Regions from separate parts of the Enterobacter adelaidei genome, predicted to be linked through region 2. Evidence: predicted binding sites of a transcription regulator. Region 2 holds the regulator's gene; the other holds the start of a gene.
The links. The regulator Fur, encoded in region 2, represses iron uptake genes when iron is present. The targets are predictions, from matches to a motif close to ATAATAATGAGAACNACTATCAA.

Region 1 (9,936 bases), 1.3 Mb from region 2:
TTCCCGCGACCCGTTTTGGATATAAAGCGGATGAATTTGTTGCGGATATAAAATAATAATAAGGAGAGACCGCATTGAAAAAGGCTGTCAATAAAGGATTATTTGTCTTTTGTCTGAGCGCAATTGCATTTAGCATTCGTGCTGAAATCGTCCCAACGTCATCACAACCAATCGAATTAGCACGTGCAATATTTGACACTGATGCATTGCGCTCAGATGGTCTCGATCCTGAAATAGCAAACTATTATGCTGAAGCACCTCGCTTTACGTCCGGCACGCATGACGTCACAGTTTTGATTAATGGGAAAAAGCAGGGTGTTTTTCCCGTTAAATTTAATGAGAAAGGAATGCCGTGTATTGATAAGGCGTTCTTAGAAAATGCAGGGTTATTTAAAAGTATCAAACGTGAAACCTGCCCATGGATCCAACAATATTGGGCGGGAGCCACGCTAGAAACCCAGCCGGATTCGGAGCAAATATCGTTGGTCGTTCCGCCTGAGGCGATCGATCTCGAAAGCGGAAGACAAGTGGCTGATGTGCGCGGCGGCGTTGCCGGAATGCTTAATTATTCCATGTTCGGCAGTCATTACGATTATTCCAGCGACAACTCCGATCGTTTTCAGTCTACGTTTGAACTGGGCTTTAACGCCGGTGACTGGATTGTGCGTAGTACGCAAATGGTCAGTGATGGCAGCGATCAAAAATTCAGTGCTGACTCGTTATACACATACGCCCAGAGAACCTTTACCGATTATGGGGTGATGGTTCAGGGCGGACAGATTAACATCGCAAACAGTCGCTTCAGTATTCCGACGATCTACGGTGTGCAGATGATGCCTGATAACGCGATGGCATCTCAAAACAACAGCGGCATTGAGGTCTCGGGGATTGCCCGAAACCCGCAGGCGCGCGTAGACATTCGCCAGAGCGGGCAGCTCATCTTCTCTACGCTGGTGCCGGCGGGGCCGTTCACCCTGAAAGATGTTCCCGTTGCTAACCTCAACTCAGATTTAAACGTCACGGTCACTGAAAGTGACGGGAGTGAAAATCGTTTCACCGTTGCGGCCAGTTCGTTTCGTAGCAATCATGTCGGCAGGGCTTCGGGCTTTTCTATTGCGATCGGTCGTGCCGAAAATATTGAAGACAGCCGGTTTGAGCAGCCCTGGATTTTCTCAATGTCTAATGGGTGGTCGATTAACAATCGCGTTAATGTCATGGCGGGTATGGTCTCGGCTGATAACCATTACTATGGCTTCTCGGGCAATATTGACACAGTGCCCTTTCAAAACTTCTACGCCTCAATGGGTTTCCTCGGGTCTATTGATAATCTTTCTCAAACTGATGGTACCAAAACGACGCTCGATCTGGGGTATTCACTGCCCTGGGGAATTGGCGTATCGCTGGGGGGGAGTTACGGCACGCCTGACTACCGCGAAATGCAGGAGCTTTACAGCAATGACGACGATTTCTCGACCACAAAATATGATACGAATGTCGGTGTAAGCTGGTCGAGTAACCTGTTGGGACGTTTCTCCTTGAGCTACTACCGCAATCAAACCTGGAACAGCGATTACGATAGCCGCAGCATCCTTTCGTCCTGGTCAAAATCCTTCCGCTATTTCAGCGTAAGTCTCAACTGGCAGTCTGATGTCAGCCATGATCGGGAGGGTGATAACGATATGTTCTATGTGAATGTGTCCGTCCCACTGGGCCGCTCCGGCGTAACAACTAACAGCTGGTATCGTGAGAATGAAGGCAGAGGATCTTACGGCACCCGGGCGATGGGCTCGCTCAACGCTGAAAATAGCTATACCGTCGGGGTATCGCAGGATCATGACGATAATGTTACTAGCTGGGACAGTTCTCTTAACAGTAACTTGCATTACACCACGCTTGCGCTTGCTGCCGGGGGAGATAGTGACAGTAATATGAGCTACTCCGCAGCACTGAGCGGCGGTATTGTTGCCCATAATGAAGGGATCACGTTCTCGCCTTATCAGGTGACGGATACCTATGCCATTACGAAGCTTGATAAGCCAGTCTCTGGCGTTGAAATTGGCACCCTTCGTGGCCCAGTCTGGACCGATAAATGGGGCCGTGCCGTAGTACCAGCGCTGGCACCTTTCCAGGAAACGTCTGTTGAGGTCAATACTCAAAGCTTGCCGGGCAATCTGGATGTGAATAATGGTCGTGCTGACTTTAAGGCGTCTCACGGGGCGGTGGTAAGTTGGCAATTCACCACGTTGAGCCAGCGTCGCGTCTTACTTGCCATCGCGCGTCCTGATGGTTCGATGCTGCCAAAAGGCACGTCAATCGTCGATCAGGCTGGGGAATACGTGACGTCGGCTCCGGAAGATGGGGTGATTTTCCTGAACGATATTTCCGCCAGTCAACCACTGTATGCCAGCATTGACGGCGGACGCTGCAAGCTCAGCTACACGCTGCCTGAAGCCGATCCACAGAAATTCTATGAAGAGATTAACGGAAAATGTCTCTAACCAAACAGGGAGTAAAGTTTAAATGAAATATTGTCATCTTTTGCTGCCTGTCATCCTGGTGGGTAGCGTATTCGGGAGCATACCTTGCGCGTCAGCGGATGATGGTGACTGCGATATCCTGTCGTCGACAAAGTTAGTGGATTATGGACGCTTTCGTCAGGGGGAAATGCGGCGCGTTAGCGCTGAGAGCGAAAGCAAAATTTATCGCGGCTATGCGTCTGTTAGCCGTGAAGTTCAGGTGTCGGTCATATGTCCTGATGATCGTAAAATCCGATTGTACGTGGATGGCCCGGTCAGACAGAGTAAGGTCTGGCAGTTTTCAGATAAGGGTGTCGCGGTCATTAAAGTCAGGAATGCGCGTGTCGACGGAACGTTAGTTCAACTGACCTCATCCCCGCGAGGAAATGGTCCCACACAGGGTGGGACATCTGAGGTAACGCTCTCGCCTGAAAGCGCTATTTCATTCGTGAACGGTCAGGAGGTTATCGGGAAGCAGTGGGTCGCGACCCTAATGATTACCACTTATCTCTCTGACAACGCCTTTAAAATCGGCAATTCGCAAGACCTGGAAGAGACGCTGACGGTCTCGTTTGATGCTGTTGCAACTCAATAATTAGCTGTGGGGCTGAAATGCCCCACTTTGATCTTACAAAATAAATGGAGGACAATAAGAGGGCTGAAACAGCAAAGGGCGATGCCCGTCCTGACGGGCGTGACGATGAGTGAAATGAGTAAGTCCCAACAGGTAATAGTTTTGTCTGATCCCAATACCCCGCTTCCTGACGGCATAGTCTCCCGTACCATCTGGACACCTAAAACGCTCCATTCTCCCGGGACCGATTTTCTGGCCGAGGAAGTTCCCGTTGCCCTGGTTTACAACGGTATTTCGCATGTGGTGATGATGGCCTCTCCGAAAGATCTCGAGCTTTTTGCCATTGGTTTTTCTCTTTCGGAGGGCATCATTGAGCACCCGCAGGAGATCTACGGCATGGATGTGGTTCAGGCCTGCAACGGCCTGGAAGTGCAAATTGAACTCTCGAGCCGCCGTTTTATGGGGCTGAAAGAGCGTCGACGTGCGCTAGCAGGACGCACCGGTTGCGGTGTCTGCGGCGTTGAGCAACTCAACGATATTGGTAAACCCGTTACGCCTCTGCCGTTTACTCAGACCTTTAATCTGGCGTATCTCGACCATGCGCTTGAACACCTCAACGACGTTCAGCCGATAGGTCAACTGAGCGGTTGTACACACGCCGCAGCCTGGGTGCTGCCATCAGGTGACATTGCCGGTGGGCATGAGGATGTGGGTCGCCACGTGGCGCTGGATAAGCTGCTCGGTCGCCGGGCGCGTGAAAATGACGTCTGGAAGCAGGGGGCGGCACTCGTTTCCAGCCGCGCCAGCTATGAGATGGTGCAGAAATCCGCGATGTGTGGCGTTGAAATTTTGTTTGCCGTGTCGGCGGCGACCACGCTGGCGGTGGAAGTGGCCGAGCGCTGTAACCTGACGCTGGTAGGGTTCTGCAAGCCGGGAAGGGCGACAATTTATACCCATTCTCAGCGCTTAATTGTTGATCAGTAATTTTGAATGATATTAGCAAATCCTTCCGCTTTTAGTTGTTGGTGATGAGGTCTAGTATTTATCTCATCAAGGCACAGCGCCTTATCTAAACAACTTAACGAAAGGGTTTATATCATGAAAAGCATCAAAACTTTTGTCGCTGTAATCGCTCTGGCTACTTCTTTCGGTTCTTTCGCAGCACAGACTGTGACCGCAACTGCCTCTACCATTGACGGCGCAGAAGCGAAAATCGCTGCACAGGCTCAGGAAGCAGGCGCGTCATCTTACAAAATTACCCAGGCATTCTCCGGTAACCGTGTACACATGACGGCTGAACTGAACAAATAATCTCGCTTTACCGTCGAAAGAGCGCCCCCGGGGCGCTTTTTTTATTGTATACCCGCCAGGCGCAGTAGCGCCGTTACCACCGCCGCCGCAACGATCACCACAATTAACGGCATCTTCCGCCAGGCCAGAAACACCGCAAACGCCACGCCCAGCACGCGCGCCATACCCGCAAAATGTTCCCCTTCATAAAAGGTTGTCGCCAGCGCCACGGAAAAGAGTAAAACCGTTGCCGCGTCAGAAAGCAGCGACTGTGAACGCTCCGACAGTGCCAGCCTGCTGCCGAGCTTTGCACCACCCAGACGCATCAGATACGTCCCTGCCGATAAGATGGCAATCCCCAGAATAAAGAATGTCATGTTTCCCATTATTTTTTCCTCGCCGCCAGGCCCAGTAAAGACAGCAGAACCGGCAAACCGACCGGAGCAAACGGTACGGCAGACAGTGACAACACTGCGCCGCTACAGGCACGGATCAGCGTGGTACGGTTTTTAAATGCGGGAACCACTAAGGCCAGTAATATGGCCGGGAACACCGCATCCAGCCCGATGGTTTCTGGATCTGGCAGAAGTTTACCGACCATGGCACCCAGCAGCGCTCCCAGCGGCCAGATAATCGCCACACCTAAACCACATAACCAGTAGGCAGCTTTACGCTGTTCGGGCGTTTTTTGCGACAGGCCAAACACCACGCTTTCATCGTTCATGATGTGACAGCCCAAAAAACTCAAACCACGTTTGCCGACCAGTTCACGCACCGTGACGCCAAACGGCACATGGCGGGCGTTCACCAGCAACCCGGCAGCCGCAGCCGCCAGAGGGTTACCCCCGCTCGCGACAATGCCGATAAACATAAATTCGGACGCGCCCGCGAGTACGGTAATGGAAAGCACAAACGGTACCCAAACAGGAAAACCGTAGGCTATCGCCAGCGAGCCGTATGACATCCCGACCACACCAACGGCGAGACAAACCAGGATGATTGCTTTTATCGTGTCGCCTTTCAGGCAAGAGAGATGATGCTTCATACAATTTTAGCCATATCGAACGTGTATCCATTATAATGAACGCAACAGAGTAGCTTTTCAAGACGAACGATTCGTTCGATTTAAAGAACAAGAGGCCGTTATATGACGCAGCCAATTAGCGTTATCGCCAAAAGTCTGGTGCGAGAACGCCAGCGAACCGGACTTTCACTGGCGGAAATTGCCCGCCGTGCCGGGATCGCTAAATCCACGCTGTCCCAGCTGGAGTCTGGCAATGGCAACCCTAGCCTGGAAACGCTGTGGTCGCTTTGCGTGGCGCTGGATATTCCTTTCGCCCGTTTACTGGAACCACAACAGCCGACCACGCAGGTGATTCGCCGCGGTGAAGGGACCAAAGTGGTTGCCGGACAGGCTAACTATGAAGCCATTTTACTGGCGGCGTGTCCACCGGGCGCGCGTCGCGATGTTTACCTTCTGATGACTCAACCGGGTGCAGACCGACTCTCTCAGCCGCATCCGCCGGGCTCGGTAGAGCATATTATCGTGACCCAGGGGCGGGCACTGGTCGGCCTGATTGACGCGGCGGAAGAGCTGAATGCGGGGGATTACATTTGCTATCCTGCCGATCGTCCGCACATCTTTAAAGCCCTGGAGCCAGACACGTATGCGCTGCTGGTGGCAGAACAAAACTAAACCGTCGGGTAATTTTGTGTTAACTCAATGATAAAAATAACAATTCCTCCATCTCTCAAAAGCAAATAACCTTATAAAAATTACGGCATTGATAATCATTTTCAATATCATTTAATTAACTATAATGAACCAACTGCTTACGCGGCATTAACAGCTGTGCCGCCCGACAATAATGGAGAGGATTATGAGTTATACACTGCCATCCCTGCCGTATGCCTACGACGCACTGGAACCGCATTTCGACAAGCAGACGATGGAAATCCATCACACTAAACACCACCAGACCTATGTGAACAACGCGAACGCCGCGCTGGAAAGCCTGCCTGAGTTCGCTAACCTGTCTGCTGAAGAGCTGATCACCAAACTGGACCAGCTGCCAGCGGACAAGAAAACCGTACTGCGTAACAACGCAGGTGGTCATGCTAACCACAGCCTGTTCTGGAAAGGCCTGAAAACCGGCACTACCCTGCAGGGTGACCTGAAAGCGGCGATCGAGCGCGACTTCGGTTCCGTTGACAACTTCAAAGCGGAATTCGAAAAAGCGGCTGCAACGCGTTTCGGTTCTGGCTGGGCGTGGCTGGTACTGAAAGGTGACAAACTGGCGGTCGTTTCCACGGCCAACCAGGATTCCCCGCTGATGGGTGAAGCCATTTCTGGCGCATCCGGTTTCCCAATCCTGGGTCTGGACGTGTGGGAACATGCTTACTACCTGAAATTCCAGAACCGTCGTCCGGACTACATCAAAGCGTTCTGGGACGTTGTTAACTGGGACGAAGCCGCTGCACGTTTTGCTGCTAAAAAATAATCCCTGATATCGGTATCACCGGTTAATTCATAAATGAAGCCTGGTTAATTCCCCCAGGCTTTTTTCATTTTTCCCTTCTCAGCGTATCAGATTATTTTTACTTAAATTCTAATTAAGAAAATATCAGCGTCTGAGGTTTATCTGCATGAATATAATTTGACCTGAAAAAATATTCTGGCTGACAGTTGCTAACGCTTTTGTTTCCACCCTTCTCAGGTCAATACCCATGCATGTTAATAAAAAGATAACGATATGTTTGCAGGTGTTCTTTTACCTGCACTTCACGTTTTGTAATGCATTCTTGTTCTCGTTTCCCGCGCATGCAGAATCAAACCGGAACGTAGAAATCAATACAAAAAGTGGTGAAAATAATACTGCAAAAGTAAAAAATACGCCTTCAGATACCCGCGATAGCGAGAAAGATATTGCCGGGATGCTTTCTGGTGCTGGCTCCTTATTAAGTCAGGATAATAAAAACGACGCTATTATAAACTCATTGATTAATAGCGGTTCAAGTAAAGCCACGAATGAAATTCAACAGTGGTTGCAACAATTTGGTACGGCCAGAGTGAATATTGGTCTTGATCAGAACTTTTCGCTGGAAAGTGCGAATCTGGATCTGCTGCTCCCGCTGTATGATGATAAAGGGGCTAATTTATTGTTCACGCAGCTGGGCGGGCGACGTGAGGACGATCGTAACATCGTCAATGCGGGCCTTGGCTATCGCTACTTTGCTGATAGCTGGATGTGGGGTGTTAACACCTTCTATGACCAGCAAATATCCGGCAATACGCACCAGCGAGTGGGTGTCGGTGGCGAACTGGGTTGGGACTATTTTAAGGTCAGTGCCAACGGTTATAAGCGCCTTTCAGGGTGGAAAACATCTTCAGCGCATCAGGATTACGAGGAGCGCGTAGCAGATGGCTATGATGTGCGTACGGAGGGATATTTACCCGTTTATCCTCAGCTCGGCGCAAAACTGGTCTGGGAACAATATTATGGTGACGATGTTGCATTGTTTGGTGACGACGATGATGATCGCCAAAAAAATCCTTATGCTGTTACTGCTGGAATTAACTTTACCCCATTCCCCCTTATTTCATTTGGACTTAACCAAAAAATGGGTAAGGGTGATCACAATGATACTCAGGTCGAATTTAATGTTAACTGGATGCCGGGTGTACCCATTGCAACACAGCTAGACTCCGAAAAAGTCAAAGAGCGTCGTACATTACTCGGCAGTCGAATGGATCTGGTTAATCGTAACAATAACATCGTGCTGGAATACCGTAAGCAGGATCTTATTTCGCTCTCGCTTCCTGAGCATATTGAAGGCGTTGAATCAAAAACAGTGCCTGTTACTGTGAACGTTAAGACAAAATACCCTGTCGATCGTATTGTCTGGCAAGACGATAATCTGGTTAAAAATGGCGGCAAAATTAGCGAGAAAAATGGAGCCTGGTTTGTTGTATTACCGCATTATGTGCAAAATGGCGCTGAGAAAAATAGTTATGTGGTCGCCGCAACGGCTTATGATAATCGAGGGAATAAATCTGATACCGCGCATATGACCGTGGCGGTGAATGGATTTGACGTCACTCAGGTCACTTCTGATACCACGTCCGAAAATACGCATTTGCCAGCCGATGGCGTGAGCACCACACAGGTGATGGTGACGATAACATCCGGTGGCGGGCAGAAAATTACGGGGCTTGCCAGTCATCTCAGCAGCCAGTTGATTCGTACATCGGCACGGAAAAAGACCGTGGGTGCAGGCCCGGTTAGCGAGAAAATGACAGCGTTCCAGGAACAGTCCGCGGGGGTATATGTCAGTACATTCACCAGTGGAACCGTGCCTGGGGATGTGACAGTCCAGCCGTTGTACGATACGACGAAGCTGAATAAAACCGTGGTTACGCTTGATGCAACAGACGCCTCTCAACACGTTGACCGCCTGGAGGCATCAAAAAATACGGCACTGGCGAACGGTCAGGATGCGATTACGCTGACGGCGCATGTGGTGAATGCGGGGAATGAGCCGGTACAAGGTGCACAGGTTAAATGGCTGGGGGATAACTCGCACGCGGTTTTCTCCGCCGCGCAAAGCACCAGCGATGCACAAGGCAATGCGACGGTACAAATCACCAGTCACGATGTACTCAGTCTGACGGTCAACGCACAGCTGGAAAATGGCGAATCGATGGCAGGTCCTGTGCTGCAATTTACCGCGGATGCCGATTCCGCCGTCGTGACGCATCTTGAAGCGGATAAGACCGTCGCCAAAGCGGATAATCAGGATACGATAACGCTTAACGCGGTGGTGACAGATGCCAGCCAGCACCCGCTGGTTAATCAGCCTGTGCAATGGGCGATAGACTCTGCAAATACGTCGGTACATCTCGCCGATAAACAGAGCAATACCAATGAACAAGGGGTGGCGACGATCTCGATCGCCTCGGCAAAAGCCGGGCAGGGCGTTGTTTCCGCCACTGCCGGTAATAGCGAGACCGTCACCTCTGAAAAACTCACCTTTGTTGCCGATAGCGAAAGCGCAACCCTTGGAACCATCACGGCCAGTAAAACCAGCGCGCTGGCGAACGGGCAGGATGCGATCTCCCTTGAAGTCAAAGTGGAAGATGCCAACAAGAATCCGGTGAAGGGTGCGACAGTCGACTGGTCTGCGGGCAGCGCCACCGCCAACTTATCCGGGACATCCACTGAAACTAACGCGCTCGGGATAGCGACCATTGAGGTTACTTCAGCAAACATTGAAACGCTTGACGTGACGGCGACGATGGGCTGGCAAACGCAGACATCTCCTGCACTTAACTTTACCGTGGATAGCACAACGGCAGTGGTGAAAACGCTGAATGTCGATAAATCTCAGGCGACAGCCAATAACAACGACCGTATTACGCTAACGGCGGAAGTCGTCGATGCTAGCGATCATCCGGTTCCTTCATCAGCGTTGCAGTGGTCCATTGTTCAGGGGCAAGGCACGTTGAGCGCAACACAGAATGCGACAAATGAATCAGGTAGGGGGGCCGTGACACTC
Region 2 (9,936 bases):
AAATGGACAAGTTCTACCAGAACGATAAGAAAACCAAAGTAGATTATCTCCATTCACTGGGTGCTAAATACGACTTTAAAAACGACCTGGTACTTGAGGCGGCATTTGGCCAGGCTCAAGGTTACATCGATCAGTACTTTGCCAAGGCCAGCTATAAATTTGATATCGCGGGTAGCCCGCTGAGCACCAGCTACCAGTTCTACGGTACGCGCGACAAAGTCAGTAATGGTGGCGTCAATGATATCTATGACGGCACCGCGTGGTTGCAGGCTCTCACCTTCGGCTACAAAGTCGGACAGGTTGATTTGCGTCTGGAAGGCACGTGGGTGAAAGCGGAAGGGCAGCAGGGGTACTTCCTGCAGCGTATGACCCCAACCTATGCATCGTCTAACGGTCGTCTTGATATCTGGTGGGATAACCGCTCTGACTTCAACGCCGACGGCGAAAAAGCGGTGTTCTTCGGTGCGATGTATGATCTGAAAAACTGGAACCTGCCAGGCTGGGCGGTGGGTGCATCTTACGCTTATGCCTGGGATGCAAAACCTGCAGATATGGCTACACCGGACGCTTACTACGATCCAAACTATCGCCTGAAAGAGTCTTCTTACAGCCTGGATGCTATCTACACCCTGCAGGACGGCCGCGCGAAAGGCACGATGTTCAAACTGCACTTCACCCAGTACGACAACCACTCCGACATTCCGAGCTACGCAGGCGGTTACGGCAACATCTTCCAGGATGAGCGTGACGTGAAATTCATGGTTATCGCTCCGTTCACTATCTTCTAATGGAGACAGAACATGATGAAAAACATCGTAATCGTCGCGTTGCTGGCTGCGGGGCTGGCGGGGTGTGCGCAGGAGCAGGCACCGAAAGAGGACTCGCGTCTTAAAGAGGCGTATAGCGCCTGCATTAACACAGCGGAAGGTTCACCGGAGAAGATCGAAGCCTGTCAGAGCGTGCTGAATGTGCTGAAGAAAGAGAAGGCACATGAGCAGTTCGCCACACAGGAAAACGTTCGCGTGATGGATTACCAGGCCTGTATTCAGGCACGTAAAACCGGAAACGATCAGGAAGTGGCGAAGCGTTGCGACCAGATCTGGAAAGAGATTCGCAGTAACAACAGCAAATAATTCTCTGTCATCATGCCCGGTAGCACAACGCTACCGGGCTTTTTTGCGTCAAATAACAGGCAAAAAAAAGCCAACCTCGCGGCTGGCTCAGAGTATGAAAGCTTGAGTTATTTAGCGTCGTGCGCGTGATCGTCTTCGCGGCAATCACCTTCAGCACAGTGACCATACAGGTACAGGCTGTGGTTGGTCAGGCGGATGCCATGACGAGCCGCGATTTCACGCTGGCGCGCTTCGATGGAGTCATCGCTAAATTCAATGACCTTGCCACAGTCGAGGCAGATCAGGTGATCGTGGTGCTGTTGCTGGGTCAGTTCGAATACAGATTTACCGCCTTCGAAATTATGACGGGTAACAATGCCCGCGTCATCAAACTGGTTCAGCACGCGATAGACGGTAGCGAGCCCAATTTCTTCGCCCATGTCAATAAGACGTTTATAAAGGTCTTCCGCACTGACATGGTGATTGTCTGGACCCTGAAGCACTTCAAGGATTTTTAACCGAGGAAGCGTAACTTTCAGGCCAGCCTTCTTTAATGCGGTATTGTTGTCAGTCATGCGGAATCTGTCCTGTTGCTAAACGATTCACTTCTGTAGGAAGTGACAGAAAATGCACCTTGGATAATGCGTCTCATTATAGAACTGCCATGTCTAAATGAAAACAGCAAGTCTCAGGCAAAATATGCTTATAAAAATGGGGTATCACCAACAAACTTGCTCAATGGAAACCACATTTTTCAGGGAGACATTGTACAGGTCTGGGCGAAAAAGTTAAAAGATTGTAGCAATTAATTTAATCGGTTTGACCTGGGGCGTGGCGCAACCGCAGTTGCGCCACGATAAAAATCAGGCGTTCAGAATATCATCCAGGTGCAGTTCTTCACGGATCTGCTTAACCCACTTCTCAACACGCTCTGCGGTCAGTTCAGGCTGGCGGTCTTCGTCGATGGCCAGACCCACGAAATGATCGTCATCAGCCAGGCCTTTAGAGGCTTCGAAGTGGTAACCCGCCGTTGGCCAGTGGCCTACGATAACCGCGCCATTTGGCTCAATGATGTCGCGGATGGTACCCAGCGCATCACAGAAATATTCTGCGTAGTCTTCCTGATCGCCACAGCCAAAAAGGGCAACCAGCTTGCCGTTGAAATCAACTTCTTCCAGCGTCGGGAAGAAATCATCCCAGTCACACTGGGCTTCACCGTAGTACCAGGTTGGAATACCTAGCAGCAGAATGTCATAGCCTTCGAGATCTTCTTTGCTGCTCTTGGCGATGTCATGCACATCAGCAACGTCTTTACCGAGCTGTTTTTGAATGTTTTTTGCGATATTTTCGGTATTGCCGGTATCACTGCCGAAGAAAATGCCGATGATTGCCATGAGTAAAATAACCTCTTGAAACTTAATAGTATGGTGGCGCAATTCGGCCACGGATAAGGGCAATAATAGCAGAACTGGCAACCCTGCGGAAACAGCTATCGCGCAGGACTGCACTCTGTGCTACATGAAAAGGGCGATAAAGGGGATTTTCAGACTTATGCCTGGCTGCGTAACGTCTCAAGCTGGACGAGCAACATCTCTTCAATGAGTTCGCTGCGGCTAATATTTCGCGCGTCAGCCAGCTCGTTAAGCGCATCGACGGCGTCGGCGTTGAGCTTCAGTTCGACACGCTTAAGCCCACGATTTTTATCGCGTTTAAGCTGATTGCGTTTATTGATACGCAGCTGTTCATCGCGCGAAAGCGGATTCGTTTTCGGTCGTCCCGGGCGACGCTCATTCGCGAACAGATCTAGTGTCGTACGGTCCGTTTGTTCTTTGGCCATGATTCTGAGACTTCGGGGGAAACACGCCGCCCTGCTAATGCCCGGGCGATAAGCGCGCCATCATACATCACCAAAAACGGCACGCCAACGACTGGAAGCCTGCAGCCTTCCAGTCGCTCTCTTTTTAATCAATTTGCAGTATCAGCAAGATAGCGGCGAATGGCGCGCAATACGGCGTCAGGTTTTTCCGCGTGAACCCAGTGTCCGGCCCCGGCGATAACATGAGCACGAGCCTGCGGGAATTGCGCCAGCAATGCGTCGCGGTACGCGTCGGTGACGTAAGGCGAGTTACCGCCACGGATAAAGAGGGTAGGATGCGGCCAAACAGGTACCGTTTCCCAGCCTACGATATTGTTGTACTGCTCCCAGAGCACCGGCACGTTAAAACGCCATTGTCCGTCAACAAATGACTTCAGCAGGAACTGCACGACACCTTCTTCATCAAGATGCTCACGCATGACGGCAGCCGCTTGTTGACGCGTTGTGGCACCAGCCTCTGTTACCGCGTTGATCGCCGCGAAAATTTCGTCATGGCGTCGAACGTCGTAATCCACCGGAGCAACATCGATTACCACCAGACCCTGAATTCTCTCAGGTGCGAGCGCCGTCAGGGCCATCACCGCTTTCCCGCCCATTGAATGCCCGATGAGGGTGACCTTTTGCAGGTTGTTGGCATCCAGCGTATCCAGCAGATCCTGCGCCATTGCCGCGTAGGTCATCTCTTCTGAGCGCCCTGAAAGACCGTGATTGCGCATGTCGACTTGCAAAATGTCGTGATCGCTAACCAGATCGCGCGCCAGCACGCCCAGGTTATCCAGGCTGCCAAAAAGTCCGTGAACCAGTACGATGGGAGAATTATTGTTCGGCGATTGTGCAGTTTGCGCTCGGGTATTCAATTTCATGGCAAAGTTCTTTTTTTACGTATGTCAGGTTAGGGTATCATGTTGACCATTCTGCCGCCCGGCTGCAAGGTTCCAGTTTAATCTGACTTTTGCCGCCAACCTGGTTTGACGCTATCCGCTGTTGGGATTTGACCTTATAATCCCAATGACTTGTATTCAGATAAGATATCGCACTGGATTAAGATGAAAACAATCGAAGTTGATGACGAACTCTATCAGTATATTGCCAGCCAGACGCGGCATATCGGGGAGAGTGCGTCCGACATTTTACGGCGCATGCTTAAAATTTCCGCCGCTTCACAGCCTGTCACCCCAGTTACCAAAGATGTCGTGTCTCAGCAGAGCGTTGTTGCACAAGCAAAACCTGCCGTGACACCGGCAAAAGATAAAGTACGGGCGATGCGCGAGCTGCTGCTGTCCGATGAATATGCGGAGCAAAAAAAGGCGGTTAACCGCTTTATGCTGGTGCTGTCTACACTCTACTCACTGGATAACAAAGCGTTTGCTGAAGCGACCGAGTCGCTGCACGGTCGTACTCGCGTCTATTTCGCGGGTGACGAGCAAACGCTGCTGCAAAATGGCAATCAAACCAAACCCAAACATGTCCCTGGCACTCCGTACTGGGTGATCACCAATACCAATACGGGCCGCAAGTGCAGCATGATTGAACACATCATGCAGTCTATGCAGTTCCCGGCGGAATTGATTGAAAAGGTTTGCGGTACAATTTAACCCTTGCATCAGAAGGACCCGGTAATGGCAAATCACAGCCGTGCAGGCCAACCTGCACAACAAAGCGATTTGATTAATGTCGCTCAGCTGACCGCGCAGTATTACGTTCTGAAGCCGGTTGTGGGCAATGCAGAACACGCCGTGAAGTTTGGTACATCTGGTCACCGCGGTAGCGCGGCGCGCCATAGCTTTAACGAACCGCACATTCTGGCCATTGCTCAGGCCATTGCGGAAGAGCGCGCCAAAAATGGCGTTACTGGTCCATGCTATGTGGGAAAAGATACCCATGCTTTGTCTGAGCCGGCATTCATTTCTGTCCTGGAAGTGCTGGCCGCAAACGGCGTTGATGTGATTATTCAGGAGAATAACGGATTCACGCCAACGCCTGCGGTGTCTAACGCCATTCTTGTGCACAACAAGAAAGGGGGCGCGCTGGCTGACGGGATCGTTATCACGCCATCCCACAACCCGCCGGAAGATGGTGGTATCAAATACAACCCACCTAATGGCGGCCCGGCTGATACTAACGTCACCAAAGTGGTGGAAGATCGTGCTAACGCCCTGTTAGCCGATGGCCTGAAAGGTGTGAAGCGTATTTCTCTGGATGCTGCGATGGCATCTGGTCATGTGAAAGAGCTGGATCTGGTACAGCCGTTTATTGAAGGACTGGCGGATATCGTCGACATGGCGGCGATTCAGAAAGCTGGTCTGAAGCTGGGTGTGGATCCGCTCGGTGGCTCCGGTATTGAATACTGGAAACGCATTGCTGAGCATTACAAGCTGGATCTGACCATCGTGAACGATCACGTCGATCAGACCTTCCGCTTTATGCACCTGGATAAAGACGGCGCAATCCGTATGGACTGCTCCTCTGAATGTGCGATGGCGGGCCTGCTGGCGCTGCGCGACAAATTCGATCTGGCATTTGCCAACGACCCGGATTACGACCGTCATGGTATCGTCACCCCGGCAGGGCTGATGAACCCGAACCATTACCTGGCGGTAGCGATTAACTACCTGTTCCAGCACCGTCCGCAGTGGGGCAAAGAGGTTGCTGTGGGCAAAACGCTGGTCTCCTCTGCGATGATCGACCGTGTTGTCGACGCGCTGGGCCGCAAGCTGGTGGAAGTGCCGGTGGGCTTCAAATGGTTCGTTGACGGTCTGCACGACGGCAGCTTCGGCTTTGGCGGTGAAGAGAGCGCCGGGGCATCTTTCCTGCGTTTCGACGGCACGCCATGGTCAACCGATAAAGACGGCATCATTATGTGCCTGCTGGCGGCGGAAATTACCGCTGTCACCGGTAAAAACCCGCAGGAACACTACAATGAGCTGGCTGCACGCTTTGGTGCACCAAGCTATAACCGTATTCAGGCATCGGCGACTTCAGCTCAGAAAGCCGCCCTGTCCAAACTCTCTCCGGAGATGGTCAGTGCGAGCACGCTGGCTGGCGACCCGATCACTGCACGCCTGACGGCTGCACCGGGTAATGGAGCCTCTATTGGCGGCCTGAAAGTGATGACTGAAAACGGCTGGTTTGCCGCGCGTCCATCCGGTACCGAAGATGCGTACAAGATCTATTGCGAAAGCTTCCTCGGCGCTGAACATCGTCAGCAGATTGAGAAAGAAGCGGTAGAGATTGTCAGTGAAGTGTTGAAAAACGCGTAAGAATGAAAAAGGGAGCCGAATGGCTCCCTTTTTTTTAGCTGTGCTTATTCTTTAACTCGAACCGTGGTGACACCAGACCGTACAGCGTCCAGCCCATAAAGGTGACCATTGCGCCGTAAAGCATTGCTTCCTGGCCGGATGAGTAGAGCGCATAGAAGCTGTAGATTGCCCCAATCAGCGCCACGATATTGGCTGCCCGCGCTTTGCGTGGATCCACCTTCGCCACCTTCTGAATAATCACCAGCGCCGCCATCGACAGAATATACGGAATGATGTTCGTCACGACCGCCAGGTTAACCAGCACGTTGAACTGGCTGTTCAGCGACGGGCTAATGGTCATCAGCGATAATCCACTCTGGAAGATGACAATCGCCAGCATGCCCTGCACCGGTGCATCCGCTTTGGTGACGCGGGAGAAGATTTTCGGGAAGTACCCTTCGTCAGCCGAGGATTTAAAGACCTGAGCGATGGTGAACTGCCAGCCGAGGAGTGAACCGCAGCAGGACATCACCATCAGGCCCATGATCACTTTCCCGACTTCTGGCGTGAACATCTGCGCAAAGGCCAGACCAAACGGCGCCGTAGAGTTAGCCAGATCCATGTTTGGCACAATCCCGGCAATCACGTTAGTCGAGACGATATAGATCACCGCCGCGCCCAGCGTTCCGCCGAGGACTGCAATCGGCACGTTCTTCTCAGGGTTCTCAACCACTTCCGCATTCGCGCAGGCAGATTCCAGACCGAGGAAGGCCCAAAGCGTCATGGCAATGGAAGAACCCACTGCGGTAAAGAACGGTACATGGTGAGGGTTCCAGGAGTTCGCGTACAAGGTCGGGCTGAACCAGAACCAGCCGATGATGCACAGGCCAACAACCGGGATAATCACGCCCCAGACGGTGATGCTGCTGAGCTGTCCGGTGATACGCGCGCCGCCAAAGTTAGCCACGGTGCAGATCCACAGCACACCGATGGTCGCCAGCCCAATTTGTACCGGGCTCAGCGTGGCACCAAACAGCTCCGTACCGTAACCCACGGCGGAAATGGCAATCGCCACGTTGGCGATCAGCAATGACACACCATAGGTATAGTTGGCCATAAAGTTGCCTGACTTACCAAAGGCGTATTCTGCATAGCCCCCCATCCCGCCTGACTTGCGGCTGAACATCCCGCATTTGGCAAAGGCCCATGCCAGTGCCATTGACCCTACGGCGGTCACCAGCCAGGAGATAATCGAAATGGTTCCCACTTCTGCAAGCTTGGTCGGCAGCATGATGATCCCTGACCCCATCATGTTAACCATGGTAAGGATGGTCAGCTGCACCACGCCCATTTTGTTGGATTTACTCATAATTTCTCTCCTTTCAGCAGTGCAGGCTGAGCGGTGGGTTGTTTGATGACGTTGCAGCGAACCTCTTTGCGCCCTTCACACTCCTCGACATACACGCCCTGCAGTTCCGGTGCGAAGCCAGGCAGAAGGTTGATGCCTTCTTCCAGTGCGGCAAAGTAGCGCAGTACGGAACCGCCCCAGACTTCCCCTGGGACAACACACAACACTCCTGGTGGATAAGGGAGTGCGCCTTCGGCAGCGATGCGACCTTCCGCGTCGCGCAGGGACACCAGTTCAACTTCACCGCGCAGATAGGCGTAGTTCGCATCTTGTGGATTCATCATCACGCGTGGGAAGTGGGATTTGCGGAACATCTCTTTTTGCAGCTGTTTCACGTTGTGACGGGCATACAGGTCATGCATCTCCTGGCAAATCTGGCGCAGGGTGTAATCTGCGTAACGCTCAGGATGTTGTTTGTAAAGAGAAGGCAGGACGTCTTTCAGCGGAACATCGCTCTCGAGCAGTTTTTCGAAGCGCACCAGCTGTGCTACCAGTTGTTGCAGCTTGCCCATATCCTCCGCAGGGGTGAGGAGGAACAGGATCGAGTTGAGGTCGCATTTCTCCGGCACAATGCCGTTTTCACGCAGGAAGTTGGCAAGGATTGTGGCAGGTACCCCGAAATCCTCATACTCGCCGGTACGCGCGTTAATGCCTGGCGTGGTCAGCAGCAGTTTGCACGGGTCGATAAAATATTGATGTTCGGCGTAGCCCTCAAAAGCATGCCAGTTCTCACCGGGAACAAAATGGAAGAAGCGCAGATCGGTAGCGATTTCCGACGTCTCCCAGCTTTCCCACGGACGACCATCCACCATATCTGGCACGAATGGACGCAGATACTGGCAATTCTGCAGGATCAGCTTACGCGCTTCGATACCGGTGACCACGCAGTCCATCCACATGTTGCGGCCACTCTGGCCTTCATGCATGCGGGCGTTGATATCCAGTGCGGCAAACAGCGGATAGAATGGGCTGGTGGAGGCGTGCATCATAAAGGCATTATTCAGACGCTTGTGGGGCACATAGCGCTGTTGACCTTTGATGTGGCTGTCTTTCTTGTGGATCTGCGAGGTTTGCGAGAAGCCAGCCTGTTGTTTATGCACGGACTGGGTCACCAGAATGCCCGGGTCGTTTTCGTTCAGTTCCAGCAGCAGTGGAGAGCAGTCGGCCATCATCGGAATAAACTGCTCGTAACCTACCCAGGCTGAGTCAAACAGGATGTAGTCACACAGAGGGCCAATCTTATCTACCACCTGACGAGCGTTATAAATGGTGCCATCGTAAGTACCTAGCTGGATTACCGCCAGGCGGAACGGACGTGCATCACGCGCTCTGCCTGGTGCGACTTCTGATACCAGCTCGCGCAGATAACTCTCTTCAAAGCAGTGGGCGTCAATACCCCCGATAAAGCCGTACGGGTTACGCGCGGTTTCCAGATAGACTGGTGTTGCACCTGCCTGGAGGAGGGCACCGTGATGGTTCGATTTATGGTTGTTACGGTCAAACAGGACCAGGTCGCCAGGAGTGAGCAGGGCGTTAAGCACTACTTTGTTGGATGATGACGTTCCATTCAGCACGAAGTAGGTCTTATCGGCATTAAAGACTTTCGCCGCATGTTGCTGCGCAATGCACGGCGCACCTTCATGGATCAGCAGATCGCCCATCGCCACGTCGGCGTTGCACAGGTCGGAACGGAAGAGCGTTTCACCAAAGAAATCGACAAACTGATTACCGGCAGGATGGCGGCGGAAGAACTGGCCGCCCTGATGCCCCGGGCAGTCAAAGGCGCTGTTACCCTGTTTCACGTAGTCGACCAGGGCGCGGAAAAACGGCGGTCGCAACTGGGTTTCATACTTCTGGGCCGCCGCTTCCAGTTGACGTCCATAATAGTCGTTGCTGGTGTCTGAGTGTTCGAAAACGCCGTGAATGCGCGATAAATAGTCTGCCGGGATGATCTCTTCTTTGTGCGTTGCGACAAAAACAGGAATGCCAAACCCGGTGGCTTCTATTTCTTCCAGAATGCCGCTGGAAATATCGCTGACCGCCAGAACAATAGCGGCAACATCAATATAATCAGAGGCTCTGACATCCACGAGTTCACGCTGAGTGGTAAAGCAATCAGGGCATGCACGGCTGGCTGCGATTTTTAAATTTTTCATCTTTATCTCTTTATTTTAGGTAATAGAAGTCCCTCGATTCCTTGTAAAAAAGAAATCGATAATTTCCCGGAAAAAAAGCAAAGGGTGACCGCTGATTAAAATCAGTGAGTTGCTTTTTGATGATTGAAATTCAGTCTGCCCGGTT

Region 1: a site for Fur is predicted at 6,165-6,187, ahead of sodA (superoxide dismutase [Mn]). Genes of this name have one in related genera too.

Annotation. Positions count from the first base shown of each region.
Region 1 is NZ_CP154353.1:4,541,085-4,551,020, reverse strand. It holds gene AAHF05_RS22095 (fimbria/pilus chaperone family protein) at 1-56, shown strand, start outside; gene AAHF05_RS22090 (fimbrial biogenesis usher protein) at 75-2,498, shown strand; gene AAHF05_RS22085 (hypothetical protein) at 2,521-3,111, shown strand; gene fdhD (formate dehydrogenase accessory sulfurtransferase FdhD) at 3,226-4,074, shown strand; gene AAHF05_RS22075 (DUF1471 domain-containing protein) at 4,189-4,401, shown strand; gene AAHF05_RS22070 (AzlD domain-containing protein) at 4,443-4,766, opposite strand; gene AAHF05_RS22065 (AzlC family ABC transporter permease) at 4,766-5,425, opposite strand; gene AAHF05_RS22060 (helix-turn-helix domain-containing protein) at 5,528-6,076, shown strand; gene sodA (superoxide dismutase [Mn]) at 6,261-6,881, shown strand; gene AAHF05_RS22050 (Ig-like domain-containing protein) at 7,108-9,936, shown strand, end outside.
Region 2 is NZ_CP154353.1:1,242,616-1,252,551, forward strand. It holds gene chiP (chitoporin) at 1-788, shown strand, start outside; gene chiQ (ChiQ/YbfN family lipoprotein) at 804-1,133, shown strand; gene fur (ferric iron uptake transcriptional regulator) at 1,241-1,687, opposite strand; gene fldA (flavodoxin FldA) at 1,976-2,506, opposite strand; gene ybfE (LexA regulated protein) at 2,662-2,949, opposite strand; gene ybfF (esterase) at 3,078-3,851, opposite strand; gene seqA (replication initiation negative regulator SeqA) at 4,035-4,583, shown strand; gene pgm (phosphoglucomutase (alpha-D-glucose-1,6-bisphosphate-dependent)) at 4,608-6,248, shown strand; gene potE (putrescine-ornithine antiporter) at 6,283-7,596, opposite strand; gene speF (ornithine decarboxylase SpeF) at 7,593-9,791, opposite strand.